2 regions of the Streptomyces sp. NPDC002680 genome follow, and region 1 is predicted to be linked to the other one. Evidence: riboswitches for the same ligand, from Rfam matches in the RefSeq annotation. Region 1 holds a riboswitch; the other holds the start of a gene.
What was found. Region 1 has a riboswitch for glycine ahead of gcvT (glycine cleavage system aminomethyltransferase GcvT). Riboswitches for the same ligand answer to the same signal wherever they lie in the genome.
Positions count from the first base shown of each region.

Region 2: it holds a riboswitch for glycine, as region 1 does, so the genes downstream of both, gcvP (aminomethyl-transferring glycine dehydrogenase) here and gcvT (glycine cleavage system aminomethyltransferase GcvT) in region 1, are expected to answer to the same signal.

Region 1 is NZ_JBIAQP010000002.1:588,962-597,141, forward strand. It holds gene glyA (serine hydroxymethyltransferase) at 1-821, opposite strand, end outside; gene gcvH (glycine cleavage system protein GcvH) at 872-1,249, opposite strand; gene gcvT (glycine cleavage system aminomethyltransferase GcvT) at 1,359-2,480, opposite strand; glycine riboswitch at 2,623-2,722, opposite strand; gene ACFYXF_RS09185 (AAA family ATPase) at 2,936-3,622, shown strand; gene ACFYXF_RS09190 (enhanced serine sensitivity protein SseB) at 3,705-4,505, shown strand; gene ACFYXF_RS09195 (enhanced serine sensitivity protein SseB C-terminal domain-containing protein) at 4,675-5,478, shown strand; gene ACFYXF_RS09200 (ABC transporter permease) at 5,873-6,871, shown strand; gene ACFYXF_RS09205 (ABC transporter substrate-binding protein) at 6,907-8,180, shown strand, end outside.
Region 2 is NZ_JBIAQP010000040.1:5,223-13,402, reverse strand. It holds gene ACFYXF_RS51420 (MerR family transcriptional regulator) at 1-460, shown strand, start outside; gene ACFYXF_RS51415 (DNA polymerase IV) at 518-1,975, shown strand; gene ACFYXF_RS51410 (PRC-barrel domain-containing protein) at 1,897-2,268, opposite strand; glycine riboswitch at 2,385-2,478, shown strand; gene gcvP (aminomethyl-transferring glycine dehydrogenase) at 2,659-5,544, shown strand; gene ACFYXF_RS51400 (DUF5999 family protein) at 5,671-5,877, opposite strand; gene ACFYXF_RS51395 (hypothetical protein) at 6,252-6,836, opposite strand; gene ACFYXF_RS51390 (glutamate--cysteine ligase) at 7,411-8,180, shown strand, end outside.

The DNA of each region.
Region 1 (8,180 bases):
TTGAAGGACACCGCCTTCGCCGCGATCACGTGCTCCAGGGGGCCGCCCTGGAAGCCCGGGAAGACGGACGAGTTCAGCTTCTTCGCGAACTCCTGCTTGGCCAGGATGATCCCGCCGCGCGGGCCGCCCAGCGTCTTGTGGGTCGTCGAGGTGACGACGTCCGCGTACGGCACCGGGTTCGGGTGCAGCCCCGCCGCGACCAGCCCGGCGAAGTGCGCCATGTCGACCCAGAGGTACGCGCCCACCTCGTCCGCGATCCGGCGGAACTCCGCGAAGTCCAGCTGCCTCGGGTACGCCGACCAGCCCGCGATGATCACCTTCGGCCGGTGCTCCTTGGCGAGCTGCTCCAGCTCGGCCATGTCGACAAGGCCGGCCTCGTCCACGTGGTACGCGACCACATTGAACTGCTTGCCGGAGAAGTTCAGCCGCATCCCGTGGGTGAGGTGGCCGCCGTGCGCCAGGTCCAGGCCGAGGATGGTGTCGCCGGGCTGGGCCAGCGCGAACAGCGCGGCCTGGTTGGCGGAGGCGCCCGAGTGCGGCTGGACGTTGGCGTACTCGGCGCCGAACAGCTCCTTGACCCGGTCGATCGCGATCTGCTCGGCGACGTCGACGTGCTCGCAGCCGCCGTAGTAGCGGCGACCCGGGTAGCCCTCGGCGTACTTGTTGGTGAGGACCGAGCCCTGGGCCTCCATGACCGCGACCGGAGCGAAGTTCTCCGAGGCGATCATCTCCAGGGTGGACTGCTGACGGTTCAGCTCGGCGTCGACGGCGGCGGCGACCTCCGGGTCCAGCTCGTGCAGGGGAGTGTTCAGAAGCGACATGGGGTCAGTACGTCCTTACGTCCTTGGCCGGGGATATCGGCTCGGGGATCTCAGCTGCCGGAGAACGCGGTGTACTCGTCCGCGGAGAGCAGGTCGCCCGGCTCCTCCGCGACGCGCACCTTGAAGAGCCAACCGCCTTCGAACGGGGCGGAGTTCACCAGCGACGGGTCGTTGGAGACGTCCTCGTTGACCTCGGTGACCTCACCGGAGACCGGGGAGTACAGGTCGCTGACGGACTTGGTCGACTCCAGCTCACCGCAGGTCTCGCCCGCGGCCACCGTGGCACCTACCTCGGGAAGCTGGACGTACACGACATCGCCGAGCGCGTTGGCCGCGTGCTCGGTGATACCGACCGTCGAGACGCCGTCCTCGGCGCCCGACAGCCACTCGTGCTCCTTGCTGTAGCGCAGCTGCTGGGGGTTGCTCATGGCCTGAATTCTCCTGTACGCGGGGGACTGGTCATGCATGGGGTACTACAGGGACTGCCCGTGAGCAGCCATGACACGCGTTGCTCATGACGGGGTGCCGGGGCGAGAGCTACTTCTGACGCTTGTAGAACGGCAGCGCCACGACCTCGTACGGCTCGTGGCTGCCCCGGATGTCCACGCCCACGCCCGCCGTGCCCGGCGCCGCGTGCGTGGAGTCGACGTACGCCATCGCGATCGGCCTGCCGAGCGTGGGGGAGGGGGCGCCCGAGGTGACCTCGCCGATCACCCGGCCGTCGGCGACGACCGCGTACCCCGCGCGCGGGACGCGACGCCCCTCGGCGACCAGGCCGACCAGGACCCGCGGCGGCTCGTACGAGGCACGCTCGGCGGCCTCGCGCAGGGCCGCGCGGCCCACGAAGTCGCCCGCCTTGTCGAACTTGACGACCCGGCCGAGCCCGGCGTCGAAGGGGGTGAGGGAGGTGGTCAGTTCGTGCCCGTACAGCGGCATGCCCGCCTCCAGGCGCAGGGTGTCCCGGCAGGACAGGCCGCAGGGGACCAGCCCGGCGGGCGTACCCGCGTCGGTCAGCGCCTGCCACACCTTCTCCGCGTCGCCCGGCGCCACGAACAGCTCGAAGCCGTCCTCGCCGGTGTATCCGGTGCGCGCGATGAGGGCGGGGACACCGGCGACCGTGCCGGGCAGGCCCGCGTAGTACTTCAGGCCGTCGAGATCGGCGTCGGTGAGGGAGGCGAGGATGCCGGGGGACTCCGGGCCCTGTACGGCGATCAGCGCGTAGGCGTCCCGGTCGTCGCGGACCACCGCGTCGAAGCTGTCGGACCGCTCCAGCAGAGCATCGAGCACGATCTGCGCGTTGCCGGCGTTGGCCACGACCAGGTATTCGGTGTCCGCCAGCCGGTAGACGATCAGGTCGTCGAGGATGCCGCCGTCGGCCCGGCAGATCATCGTGTAGCGGGCGCGGCCCACGGCTACGGACCCGATGTTGCCGACCAGCGCGTAGTCGAGGAGGGCGGCGGCCTCCGGCCCGGTCACGGTGATCTCGCCCATGTGCGAGAGATCGAAGAGACCGGCCCGGGTACGCACCGCGACATGCTCGTCGCGCTCGGAGCCGTACCGCAGGGGCATGTCCCAGCCGGCGAAGTCGGTCATCGTCGCGCCGAGCGAACGATGCAGGGCATCGAGCGCGGTCAGACGCAGGACAGGGCTACTGCTCATCGGTTGTGCTCCCAGGGCATGACGGCGAGGTCGTTCCTCCCCATCTGTCATCGGAACCTGAGAGGTTCGCCATGAAGAACATGGCTTGCACCGTGGGTGGAGCCGCTGGTCACAGGACCGGCGGCCCGCTTTTCAGATGTGCCTCGCCCGCGCGGTACGGGGCCTGAGAGATTCAAGGGAGGGACTTGCTCCTTCGGCGCCCGGCCACCCGTAGGTGTCCGGAACTCTCCCGCGCGGATTCAAGCGGCCGGTATGCAGTTGGCGGGCACATCATCGCACGCATTGCCTCGGCACGGCAGGGGGACCCTTCACAGAGGGGGCACAGTCGTGCCACAGGCACACATACGGCCCTGTAGCAGGCCTGTTGCAGTAATCGGACCCAAACGAGAGACACCGCGTATTACCTTCTCTTTACACTCGACGGGGACGGTACTTCCCGACCCCATGGGAGGACGATCACGGTGAACAGGACCACGGCGTACGCGACGACCTCAGCCCTCGCACTGACCGACGCGCTGCCCACGCAGCCCGCCGCCCCCGCCCGGGAGGCGTGCGCCCCGCGCCCGGCACCCGTGATCCGCGATCTGCGGGAGCGCTCGGGCCACAGCCCGCACGGCCTCACCTTCGGCGCCCGCGACCTCGTCGTGGTCACCGGCCTGCCCGGCAGCGGCAAGTCCACGCTGATGCGCCGGGCGGTGCGCGGCCCCGGCATCGACTCCCAGAACACCCGCGACCGCTGGGACGCCCGTACGCCCTCCTTCCTCCCCTACGCGGTCTACCGCCCCCTCGTCCGTCTCGCCCACTACGCCGGACTGCGCCGCGCCCTGCGCTCCGGCGCCGGGGTCGTCGTGCACGACTGCGGTACGCAGGCCTGGGTGCGCGGCTGGCTGGCCCGTGAGGCCCGCCGTCGGGGCGGCACCCTCCACCTGCTCCTCCTCGACGTCACCCCGGACGAGGCCCTGGAGGGCCAGCGCGAACGCGGCCGGGGCGTCTCGCGGTACGCGTTCCTGCGCCACCGCCAGGCCGCCTCGCGGCTGCTGCGCTCGGTGGAGAAGGGGAACCTGCCGGAGGGCTGCGGCTCGGCGGTGCTGATCGACCGGGACGCGGCGGACACCCTGCGCAGGATCGACTTCGCGGACTGATGTCCGTACCCGCCGGGGCCGGTTAGGGTTTTGCCCATTAAGGGACTCAAGGCAGCGGTTCACAGCAGGCGGTAGGCAGCAGATGGACATCCCGGCGGACTTCCCCCCGGACTTTCCCGGGGGTTTCCCCGCACAGGCGCACCCCCATTCGCACGGCGGGTGGCCCGGCAACGAGCTGGAGGAGGTGCTCTCGGCCTCCCTCGGCGTCCCCGGCGCGGGCGCTCGCATCGTCGAGGTCCTCGGCCGGAGCTTCGTCTGGGTCCCCCTCCCGTCCGGCGGCGGCCCCTACTCCGGCCCCCTCGACCTGCCCACGATGGACATCGGCGGTCAGGCGTACGTGCCGGTCTTCAGCTCGGAGGAGCAGTTCCGGCAGGTCGTCGGCGGCCACCTGGCGTACACCGTGGCCCCCGCCGTCGAGTTCGCCCGGGGTCTCCCGCCCCAGGTCGGCATCGCCATGAACCCGGACGGCGTGGTCGGCGTTCCCCTGCCCCCGCCGGCCGTGGCCGAACTCTGCCGCTCCGGCCGCACCGTTCTCGACGGCGCGGGCGGCGGCCGGGTCCGCCTCTACGAGCCGAACTGGCAGGAGGATCCGGTCGACTTCCTCACCGCCGCGGCGACGGAGTTCGCCGGCACGGGCGTGGTCCGAACGGCCCGCCGCTGCCTGGCGACCATCGAAACCTCCGCCCCCGTCATGTTCATCGGCGTGGAACTCTCCCCCTGGGACCCGGTGGCCCGCACAATCCCCATGGACGCGGTAGGAAGAGCCCTGGGCCAAGTGGGCTCCCCCTGGCCGGTGAACCTGGTCTTCCTGGACGCGGCCCAGGACCCGGTGACGGACTGGCTCAGGGACCGAGTCCGTCCCTTCTATCAGCACGGCTACTGACAAACAGGCCTAGGGGCACCCCCTAGGGGCGCGGGGAACTGCGCGATCAGCCACAACGCACCCGCACTCCGCCGACAACACCAGGCCCCGAGCTCTCAACGGCCCAACCAGCGGAGCGCATAAGCTAAGAAACGCACAACCCGGTAGGGGAAACGAAGGGGCGGTAATGGTGAGCGCGTCGGGCACGGCCGCGGCCGGTCAGGTCGAGCACATGCTGCGCCAAGTCACGCCCGGGCGCTATGACGCCTACGAGGCGCTCCTGCGCGCCCTCGCGACCCCGTCCTCCGGCCAGATCTGGATGCTGCTCTGGCACGGCCAGGCCGGCTCCCCGGACGCCCAGTACGGAAACATGCAGGTCGAGGGGTACGGCTACGCCCCCTGCGTGACCTCCGCCCAGGAGCTGTCGGTCAGCGGCTGGAACAGGTCGTACGAGGTGGTCGACGGCCTCGACGTGGCCCGCACCCTCTACCCGGACCAGTACGGCCTCTGGCTCAACCCGCACTCCCCGGGCGGTGGCGTCGGCATCCCCTGGCTCGATCTGCGCCGCATCGCGACGGGCCTGGAACGCCAGCCCGCGGGGCCTCTGCGGCTGGCCGAACCCGGCATCGAGATCCCGCAGTTCTACGCCCTCCTCTCGCAGAACGCCCACCGCACCCCGGCCGTCCGCTCTCTGCGCCGCGCCTGGGTGCAGCCGGCGCTCGGGGCGCCGTATCTGGCCATCGGCCTCGATGTGTACGACACCTCGCCACCGGCCGTGGACTCGGTGCGCGCGATGATGCAGCAGTCGATCGGGGCGGTCCCGGACGGGCTGCCGGTGTCGACGGTCGCGATGTCGGACGAGCAGGACCCGGTCGTGATGTGGCTGCGCGCGAACGCCCGCCCGTTCTACGACCGCGAGGCCCACGCGATCGCCGCGCCGCCCCAGGCTCCGGCCGCGGGGTACGGGTATCCGCCCGCGCGCGGTCGTTACTGAGGGGACCATCACGCGGACGGCCGAATCCGCGCGCCACGGTCTTCGCGCGTAGATAGCGACGGATCGTCGCGATAGTGTCCGTATGTCCCTTCTGTCTCAACTGCCCCGCGTCCGACGGGCGTTACCCGCTGTTCGGATAACGGAATCCCCAGGACAGCATCACGGTTGCGCATACTTTCGCCGACAGACCTTCCGTGTGATCGCCGAATCGCTGAAGACTCGCCTGTCAGACGATGGGGGCATCGGTCCGAGTGGCCGACAACGCATGGTTAAGTCGACTAATCAGCACAGATTGTCAAGCAGGACCAGCCGGTACCCGGCGAGCAAGTGAATCAAGCCGCGGACACGCGGCAGGCGTAGGCCGGTCACCACCGGCGAGAGGGGTCGGGTCACTGTGACCGCACCGATCGAGACCACCGCAGCGGAAGCCGAGGCGCAGCCGGAGGCTGTGCTCGCCGGTGCCGGTAAGGGGCAGATCGAGGGCCGTTCCCTGGGACAGATCGCCTGGTCCCGGTTCAAGCGGGACAAGGTGGCGGTCGCCGGCGGTGTCATCGTCATCCTGCTGGTGCTGATCGCGATCCTCTCCCGGCCCATCCAGGCACTGTTCGGCCTCGACCCCAACGCCTTCAACCAGGACCTGATCGACCCCAACACCTCCCTCCCCAAGGGCGCCTGGGGTGGCATGAGCTGGGACCACCCGCTCGGTGTCGAGCCGAAGTTCGGGCGCGACATCGCCACCCGCATCCTGGAGGGCTCCTGGGTGTCGCTGGTCGTCGCGTTCGGCGCCACGATCCTGTCCAACGTGATCGGCACGGTCCTCGGAGTCGTCGCCGGCTACTACGGCGGCCGGGTCGACACGGTCATCAGCCGGCTGATGGACACCTTCCTCGCCTTCCCCCTGCTGCTCTTCGCCATCGCCATCTCCGCCACGCTCCAGGGCGGCGCGTTCGGCCTCGAAGGGCTCCCGCTCCACATCAGCGTGCTGATCTTCGTCATCGGCTTCTTCAACTGGCCCTACCTGGGACGCATCGTCCGCGGCCAGACGCTGGCCCTGCGTGAGCGCGAGTTCGTGGACGCCTCCCGGGGCATGGGCGCCAAGGGGCCGTACATCCTCTTCCGGGAGCTGCTGCCGAACCTGGTCGGCCCGATCATCGTCTACTCGACGCTGCTCATCCCGACCAACATCCTCTTCGAGGCCTCCCTGAGCTTCCTCGGGGTCGGCATCCAGCCCCCGCAGGCTTCCTGGGGCGGAATGCTCAACCAGGCGGTCGACTTCTACCAGGTCGACCCGCAGTTCATGATCGTGCCCGGTCTTGCCATCTTCGTGACCGTCCTGGCGTTCAACCTGCTCGGCGACGGTCTCCGGGACGCTCTCGACCCACGCAGCCGCTGATGCGGCCGCGGCGGGAGTTCAGCAAGTTTCCAACAATGGAGGAGAAGCAGACCATCATGCGAAGGTCAGCGCTGGCCGCGGTTGCGGCGATCGGAACTGTGAGCCTGCTGCTCGCAGGCTGCAGCAAAGCCGAAGACGATTCGACGGACAGCACCAAGTCGGCTGGGGCCAACGCAGCGACCAAGGATGTCGTCAACGCGTCCACCCAGAAGGGGGGCACGGTCACCTACGAGTACTCGGACGTCCCGGACTCCTTCGACCCCGGCAACACGTACTACGCGTACATGTACAACTTCAGCCGGCTGTACGCCCGCCCGCTGATGACCTTCAAGCCCGCCGCGGGCGACAAGGGCAACGAGCTGGTCCCGGACCTCGCCGCGAGCGCGGGCGTACCGAGCGACGGTGGCAAGACCTGGACGTACAAGCTCCGCTCGGGGCTGAAGTACCAGGACGGCACCGCGATCACCTCGAAGGACGTCAAGTACGCCGTCGAGCGCTCCAACTTCGCGCGTGACGTGCTCTCCCTCGGCCCGAACTACTTCCAGCAGTTCCTGGACGGCGGCGACAAGTACAAGGGCCCGTACAAGGACAAGAGCGCCGAGGGCCTGGCGTCGATCCAGACGCCGGACGACACCACGATCGTCTTCAAGCTCAACCGCGCCTTCCAGGAGTTCGACTACCTCGTCGCGACTCCGCAGACGGCGCCGGTGCCCCAGGCCAAGGACAAGGGCATCGACTACGTCAAGAGCATCGTGTCCTCGGGCTCGTACCAGTTCGCGAGCTACGACGAGGGCAAGCAGGTCACCCTCGTCCGCAACAAGAACTGGGACGCCGCGACCGACCCGCTGCGCAAGCAGTACCCGGACAAGATCGTGGTCAACCTGAAGGTCAACGCGGAGACCATCGACCAGGACGTCCAGGCCGGCAACGCGATCGACCTGGGTGGTACGGGTGTCCAGGCCGCGACGCAGGCCGAGGTCGTCAGCAACGCCGACAAGAAGGCCAACACCGACAACACCTACGGTGGCCGTCTCGTCTACATGGCGATCAACACCAAGCTGAAGCCGTTCGACAACGTCGAGTGCCGCAAGGCCGTGCAGTACGCGATCGACAAGGTCTCGGTGCAGACCGCCGAGGGCGGCCCGATCCGCGGTGACATCGCCACGACCGTCCTCCCGCCGGACATCCCGGGCTACGAGAAGGCGGACGTCTACGCCACCGACGGCAACAAGGGCGACGTGGCCAAGGCCAAGGAGCACCTGCAGGCCTGCGGTCAGACCACGATCAACACCAGCATCACCGCGCGCAG
Region 2 (8,180 bases), on a different contig from region 1:
TGCGGCGGCCGGCATCACTTACCGCCAGTTGGACTACTGGGCGCGCACCGGGCTGGTCGAGCCGAGTGTGCGGCCCGCTCACGGGTCGGGGACGCAGCGGCTCTACAGCTTCCGGGACGTTGTCGTCCTGAAGGTCGTGAAGCGCTTTCTCGACACCGGTGTCTCGTTGCAGAACATCCGTACGGCGATCCAGCATCTGAGGGCGTGCGAGTTCCGGGATCTGGAGCGCCTGACGCTGATGAGCGACGGCGCGACCGTCTACGAATGCACGTCCCCCGACGAGGTGCATGCGCTGCTCCAGGGCGGGCAGGGCATCTTCGGCATCGCCGTCGGTGTGGTGTGGCGAGATGTGGAAAGCGCTCTCTCGCAGCTGCACGGGGAGCGCGTCGACACGGGCGAGACGCTTGTCGGGCACAACCCGGCGGACGAGCTGGCGCGGCGGCGCAACCGGGCGGTCTGACCGGCCCCGCCTCGGCGTTCCGGGGCGTTGTCAGTGGCGTAGGGCAGCATCGGACATGTGAGAAACGCGCCCACGATCCTGCATCTCGACATGGATGCCTTCTTCGCCTCGGCGGAGCAGGCGTCCAAGCCGAGTCTGCGCGGGAAGGCCGTGGTCGTGGGCGGGCTGGGGCCGCGCGGGGTGGTCGCGACGTGTTCGTACGAGGCCCGGGTGTTCGGGGTCCACTCCGCGATGCCGATGGGCCAGGCGCGGCGACTCGCGCCGAACGCCGCGTATCTCGTGCCGAGGTTCGGGTTCTACCGGTCGATCAGCGAGCAGGTCATGGCGCTGCTGCGGGCGCTGTCGCCGCTGGTGGAGCCGCTCAGCCTGGACGAGGCGTTCGTGGACCTGGAGGCCGGGGGAGCGGCCTGGGACGAGGCGTCGGCGCGGCTGGCCGGGGCGAAGCTGCGCGCTGACATACGGGCGGTCACGGGGCTCACGGGATCGGTGGGTCTCGCCGCGTCCAAGATGCTTGCGAAGATCGCCTCCGAGCAGGCCAAGCCGGACGGACTGGTGCTGATCGAGCCCGGGACCGAGCGGGCGCTGCTCGGGCCGATGTCGGTGCGGATCCTGCCCGGGGTCGGGCCGACGACGGGCGACCATCTGCGGCGGGCGGGCATCAGTACCGTCGACGAGCTGGCCGAGGCGGGCGAGGACGAACTCGTACGGCTGCTGGGGAAGGCGCACGGGCACGGGCTGTACGCGATGGCGTTGGCGCACGACGAGCGGTCCGTGGTGGCCGAGCGGGAGACCAAGTCCGTGTCGGTCGAGGACACGTACGACGTGGACATCCATGACCGGGTCCGGGTGGGGACGGAGGTGCAGCGGCTGGCGGACCGGTGTGTGCGGCGGCTGCGCGGGGCCGGGCTGTCGGGGCGGACCATCGTCCTCAAGGTGCGGCGGTACGACTTCTCCACGCTGACCCGGTCCGAGACGCTCCGTGGGCCCACGGACGACCCCGGGGTGGTGCGGGAGGCGGCGGCCCGGCTGCTGGAGTCCGTGGACACGACGGGTGGTGTGCGACTGCTCGGGGTCGGGGTGAGCGGCCTCGCCGACTTCACGCAGGAGGATCTGTTCGCCCAGGCCGCCGGGGAGTTGGCGGCGCTGGAGTTGGTGGAGGAGGCCGAGCACGAGGGTGGTGAGCAGCAGGAGGTGCTGCCCGTCGAGCGGCACTGGACGACCGGGCACGACGTGCGGCATGCCGACTTCGGACACGGGTGGGTGCAGGGGAGTGGGCTCGGGCGGGTGACCGTGCGGTTCGAGACGCCGGACTCGGAGCAGCCGGGACGGGTGCGGACGTTCCGGACCGACGATCCCGCGCTGGAGCCGGCGGATCCGCTGCCGCTGGTGTCCTCCGGGCCGCGAAGACCCGACGGTCCGGACGAGGGACCGACCGGTCAGGAGTCGTCCGAGCCTGCCAGCTTGCCGAAGTCGTGGTCCGGGAACGGAGGAGGGGGCGCCACGTCGAGGCCGTAGTGGTGGTAGAGCTGGAGTTCCTGTTCCGGGGAGAGGTGGCGGCCCACGCCGAAGTCGGGGGCGTCCTTGATCAGGGACCGTTCGAAGGGGACGCGCAGTGTGCCGTCGATCAGTTCGCTGGGTTCCAGGGGCACGAAGGCGTCCCTGCTGAACAGCCCTGTCCGTATGGCCGCCCACTCCGGCACGCCCGTCGCGTCGTCGAGGTAGACCTCGTCGATCGTGCCGATCTTGGTGCCGTTGCGGTCGAAGGCCTTGCGGCCGATCAGGTTGCGCGGATCGATGTCGGTCTGCACGGCGGGCCCTCCGTATGGTCGCAACTCATCCGTAAGCACTACAAAAGAGCACATCGGGGCAGGTGGCCACTCGAAGGTCTGTGCGTGGAGCCGCTGATAGGCTGGCCAATGGCTGCTGACCCTGTGCGGGAGAGTCCTCCGGAACCTCGGAGGCGCCGAAGGAGCAACTCCTCCCCGGAATCTCTCAGGCCCCTGTACCGCACGGACGAGGTCACTCTGGAAAGCAGGGCGGAGGACATGGTCTCCGCTCTCACCGACGGTGAAAGCCGGGACGTCAGCGCGTTGGCAGCCCGGTGAAGCTCTCAGGTCGAGATGACAGAGGGGGAGGCCGTTCGGGCACCCGTGCCGTGGTGCCCCTCGAAGGTCGCTAACGACCAGGAGGCCTCCGTAATGACCGCCCATCGCACTTCGCTCGCCGTACTCGAACAGGGCACGCCCTTCGAGCGGCGCCACATCGGGCCCGATCGCGAGGACCGGGCCAAGATGCTCGCGCAGGTCGGATACGGCTCGCTCGACGAGCTGACGGCCGCCGCGGTCCCGGATGTGATCAGGAACGCCGACGCGCTCGATCTGCCGGGCGCCCGCACCGAGGCCGAGGTACTGGCCGAACTGCGATCGCTGGCCGACCGGAACCAGGTGCTCGGGTCCATGATCGGGCTCGGGTACTACGGGACCTTCACCCCGCCGGTCATCCTGCGGAACGTGATGGAGAACCCGGCCTGGTACACCGCGTACACGCCGTACCAGCCGGAGATCTCGCAGGGGCGCCTCGAAGCGCTGCTGAACTTCCAGACCATGGTCGCCGACCTCACCGGGCTGCCCACTTCCGGCGCCTCGCTGCTCGACGAGGGCACCGCGGCCGCCGAGGCCATGGCCCTGTCCCGACGCATGGGCAAGAACAAGAAGGGCCTCTTCCTCGTCGACGCGGACGCCCTGCCGCAGACCGTCGCGGTCATCCAGACGCGGGCCGAGCCGGTCGGTGTCGAGGTCGTCGTCGCCGACCTGAGCGCGGGCATCCCGGACGACATCGCGGGGCGCGAGATCAACGGCGTGCTGCTTCAGTACCCGGGCGCCTCCGGAGCCGTACGGGATCTGAAACCCGTCGTCGAGCAGGCGCACGGGCTCGGTGCCGTCGTCACCGTCGCCGCCGATCTGCTGGCCCTGACGCTGCTCACCTCGCCCGGTGAACTCGGCGCGGACATCGCGGTCGGGACGACCCAGCGGTTCGGGGTGCCGATGGGTTTCGGCGGGCCGCACGCCGGATACATGGCCGTGCGTGAGCAGTTCGCGCGCAGTCTGCCCGGGCGGCTCGTGGGTGTCTCCGTGGACGCGGACGGGCACAAGGCGTACCGGCTCGCCCTGCAGACGCGCGAGCAGCACATCCGCCGCGAGAAGGCGACCAGCAACATCTGTACGGCCCAGGTCCTGCTGGCCGTCATGGCAGGCATGTACGCCGTGCACCACGGGCCCGACGGGCTGCGGACCATCGCCCGGCGGACCCACCGGTACGCCACGATCCTGGCCGCCGGGCTGACTGCGGGCGGCGTCGAGGTCGTCCACGGGGCCTACTTCGACACGCTCACCGTGCGGGTGCCCGGGAAGGCCGGTGAGGTCGCCGCCGCCGCGCGTGAGCACGGGGTGAACCTGCACCTCGTCGACGCGGACCGGGTGTCCGTCTCCTGCGACGAGACGACCACGCGGGCCCACCTGGGCGCCGTATGGACCGCGTTCGGGGTCGAGGGCGACATCGAAGCACTCGACGCGGGCGCCGAGGACACGCTGCCGGAGGCGCTGCTGCGCACCGACGACGTACTCACGCACCCCGTCTTCCACCAGTACCGCTCCGAGACCGCGATGCTGCGCTACCTGCGTCGGCTCGCCGACCGTGACTACGCGCTCGACCGGGGCATGATCCCGCTGGGCTCCTGCACCATGAAGCTCAACGCGACCACCGAGATGGAGCCGGTCACCTGGCCCGAGTTCGGGCAGCTGCACCCCTTCGCGCCCGCCGAGCAGGCGCAGGGCTATCTGACGCTCATCCGGGAGCTGGAGGAGCGGCTCGCCGAGGTCACCGGGTACGACAAGGTGTCGCTCCAGCCGAACGCCGGTTCGCAGGGCGAGCTGGCCGGGCTGCTCGCCGTACGCGGATATCACCGTGCCAACGGCGACGAGCAGCGGACGGTCTGTCTGATTCCGTCGTCCGCGCACGGGACCAACGCGGCCAGTGCCGTCATGGCCGGGATGAAGGTCGTCGTCGTGAAGACCGCCGGGGACGGCGAGATCGACGTCGAGGATCTGCGGGCGAAGATCGAGCAGTACCGGGACGAACTGTCGGTGCTGATGATCACGTACCCGTCCACGCACGGGGTGTTCGAGGAGCATGTCGCCGACATCTGCGCCCAGGTGCACGAGGCCGGCGGGCAGGTGTACGTCGACGGGGCCAACCTCAACGCGCTGGTGGGGCTCGCCAAGCCGGGGCACTTCGGGGGCGATGTCTCGCATCTGAATCTGCACAAGACCTTCTGCATTCCGCACGGTGGCGGCGGTCCCGGAGTCGGGCCGGTGGGCGTGCGGGCGCATCTCGCGCCGTATCTGCCCAACCACCCCTTGCAGCCCGCTGCCGGGCCCGAGACGGGCGTGGGGCCCATCTCGGCGGCGCCCTGGGGTTCGGCGGGCATTCTGCCGATCTCGTGGGCGTACGTCCGGCTGATGGGCGGTGAGGGGCTCAAGCGGGCCACGCAGGTGGCCGTGCTGAGCGCCAACTACATCGCCAAGCGGCTGGAGCCGCACTACCCCGTGCTCTACACCGGGCCCGGCGGGCTCGTCGCGCACGAGTGCATCATCGATCTGCGGCCGATCAGCAAGGCCACGGGCGTGAGCGTCGACGACATCGCGAAGCGGCTGATCGACTACGGCTTCCACGCGCCGACGATGTCCTTCCCGGTGGCCGGGACGCTGATGATCGAGCCGACCGAGTCCGAGGACCTGGGCGAGCTGGACCGGTTCTGCGAGGCGATGATCGCCATTCGCGGGGAGATCGAGAAGGTCGGCGCGGGCGAGTGGCCGGCCGACGACAACCCGCTGCGGAACGCGCCGCACACCGCGGCCGCGCTCGGCGGGGAGTGGAAGCACGCCTACACGCGCGAGGAGGCGGTCTTCCCGGCCGGGGTCTCGGCGGCCGACAAGTACTGGCCGCCGGTGCGCCGGATCGACCAGGCCTTCGGTGACCGGAACCTGGTCTGTTCCTGCCCGCCGCTGGACGCTTACCAGGAGTAGTCGACCCCGGACACACGTCGGGGCCGGTTCGCAGCGAGTGTCTGCGGGCCGGCCCCTCTTTGTCTGTTCAGTTGTCCGGGCAGTCGCGCCTCTTGAGGTCGGGAGGCTGCCCGTCGTGCGTGGCCGTCAGGCGGCCGTCATCACCGGTCCGGCGCCCGCCGGGCGGTGCGGGGCGATGATCTGGCCGTCGGGCAGTAGCTCACCGGTGTCCTCGAAGAGGAGGACGCCGTTGCACAGCAGGCTCCACCCCTGTTCCGGGTGGTGCGCCATCAGTCGGGCGGACTCCCGGTCGGTGGAGTGGGCTGTCGGGCACGGTGGCTGGTGCTGGCACATTGATGGGATCTTTCGCTCTGTCGTGGAGTGTGAGATGGCTGTGGAGTCTGTCCTGCGGCTCGAAGCACTGTTCATGGCCGCCCCCGTTGGGAAAGTCGGTTCGAAACCAGTGTTGCTCTACGGGCGTCAATCCGCAGGGATTTAGCCGCACCGCTTCTCACAGGTTCAAGACGCATCACCCGGGCGGACGGTTCAGCCCAACTGGGCTGTCCCTTTGGGTGGTTCTTGGGGGCCGGAAAGGGCTAGTCCGGACGGCTCACAAACCCTTAATGGCTCGTACGAGCGTAATGGCGCGCGAAAGAGCGACGTACCCCGCTGCCGGGAATTCGGCGGCGGGGTACGCGGGAATACGGAGAGTGCCGTGCCGTGTGCGCTCAGGCGGGAGAACTCAGCAGCGGGGCCGGAGTCACCCGATGGGTCAGGACCGGGAGCAGTTCGGCGACCCGGTGCGGGCGGTGGGCGGCGATGCCGGGCGGGGCCGGCGCCAGCGGGATGAGCAGGTCGGTCGAGGCGGGGTGGCCCTCGGCCGCGTCGGCGGTGCTGTCGCCGTGCAGCCAGAGCGTCAGCATGTACAGCTCGGGTACGGACAGGAGGCGGGCCTGGTAGGGCTGCTTCATGGTCTCGGCCTGGCGCAGGGCGCGCTCGGTGGAGGCGATGTAGGGGCCTTCGAAGAAGTGCGAGAAGGCCCAGCCGTCGGGGGTCAGCATGGTCTCCGCCGCGGCCACCGCGCGGTCGCCGCAGCGGATCAGGAAGCGCCACCCGGTCAGCCGGGTGGTGGGGGTGCCCGCGGGGGTGATCCGGTCCAGTACGTGTACGGGCAGAGGGAGTTCGGGGGTGGCGGGTCCCTGGGCGGTGCGCAGGGCCGGGGTGCGTGCCTCACGGACCGCGGTGGGGGAACCGAGTGCCGTGAGGATGGTGCGCAGTGCTGGCGCGGGAGCCGGGGGGACATGCAGCGGCATGGTGGGACGCCTCTCATTCGACAGGCAGGGTGGCGCGAGGGCGGGGGCGGACGGCGCTGTCAGCTCTCGAAGTCTCTCGGGGTCAAAGAGGCGGGGCCGATGCGCTGGCGGGGGTGCGGCCTGCCGCACGTCACCTGGACGGCAGGACCCAGGACCTGGGCGCCGACTCTCTGCCTTGTTCGCGGAGTTTATACGACACGTGTTCTGACTGTGTTTCGTCTAACCGTTTCCCGCGTGAAGAGCAAGGGTCTATTCGGTCGGCGTTGTGTGGCGTTTCCACCGATCCCCGGCCGGTCGTACCGCGATGACCTCGGTATACGCGCCGGAGGCGGTCGGCCAATTGTCGTCGGCGTTTTTCACGAGTTCGCAAGTGCGCGAAACTGTCGACTCGTTTGTCCGCACAAAGTCTGTCTCGCCATGCCGGGCGAATGTGCCTCCGGTCATTTGGGCCAGCGTAGCGGCCCGCGGGCGCGCGTGGGACGTTATCAATCACGCTGGGTGGGCATCATCCCACGTGACCCGGGACATCGGTGGCCGGATCTTCGGCCTGCCCATTCGAGGAAGGGACGCTTCGATGGGGGAGAAGGTCGTGGCGGGGCAGTTCGACCTGTCCGATCGGCAGCGCTACCGCACCAAGCTCCGGCAGTGCCTGACGGGGCTGGAGCGGCTGCTGGCCGACAAGCGGTTCGACCGCCCCAAGAATCTGCTGGGCCTGGAGATCGAGCTGAATCTCGTCGGGCCCGACGGCATGCCGAAAATGATGAATGCGCAAGTACTTGAAAGGATCGCGAGCCGAGATTTCCAAACAGAACTCGCCATGTTCAATCTGGAAGTCAACATCGCCCCCCATCGGCTCGACGGTCGGGTTTTCGACCGGCTCGCCGAGGAACTCCGTACGTCACTGGCATATGCGCACCGGAAGGCGAAGGAGGTCGAGGCGGGGATCATGATGATCGGCATTCTGCCGACGCTCGACCGGGACGACCTGGTCTCCTCCAACCTCTCCGACGTCGACCGCTACACCCTGCTCAACGACCAGATCGTGGCCGCCCGCGGTGAGGATTTCACGCTCGACATCGACGGGGTGGAGCGCCTTTCGTGCACGTCGAAGTCCATTGCCCCGGAGGCCGCCTGCACGTCTGTGCAGCTGCATCTCCAGGTCACTCCGGCGCGGTTCGCCGATGTGTGGAACGCGGCGCAGGCGATCGCCGCCGCGCAGGTCGCGGTCGGGGCCAACTCGCCCTTCCTGTTCGGCCGTGAGCTGTGGCGCGAGTCGCGGCCTCCGCTGTTCACCCAGTCCACGGACACGCGTCCGCCGGAGCTGCAGGCGCAGGGCGTACGGCC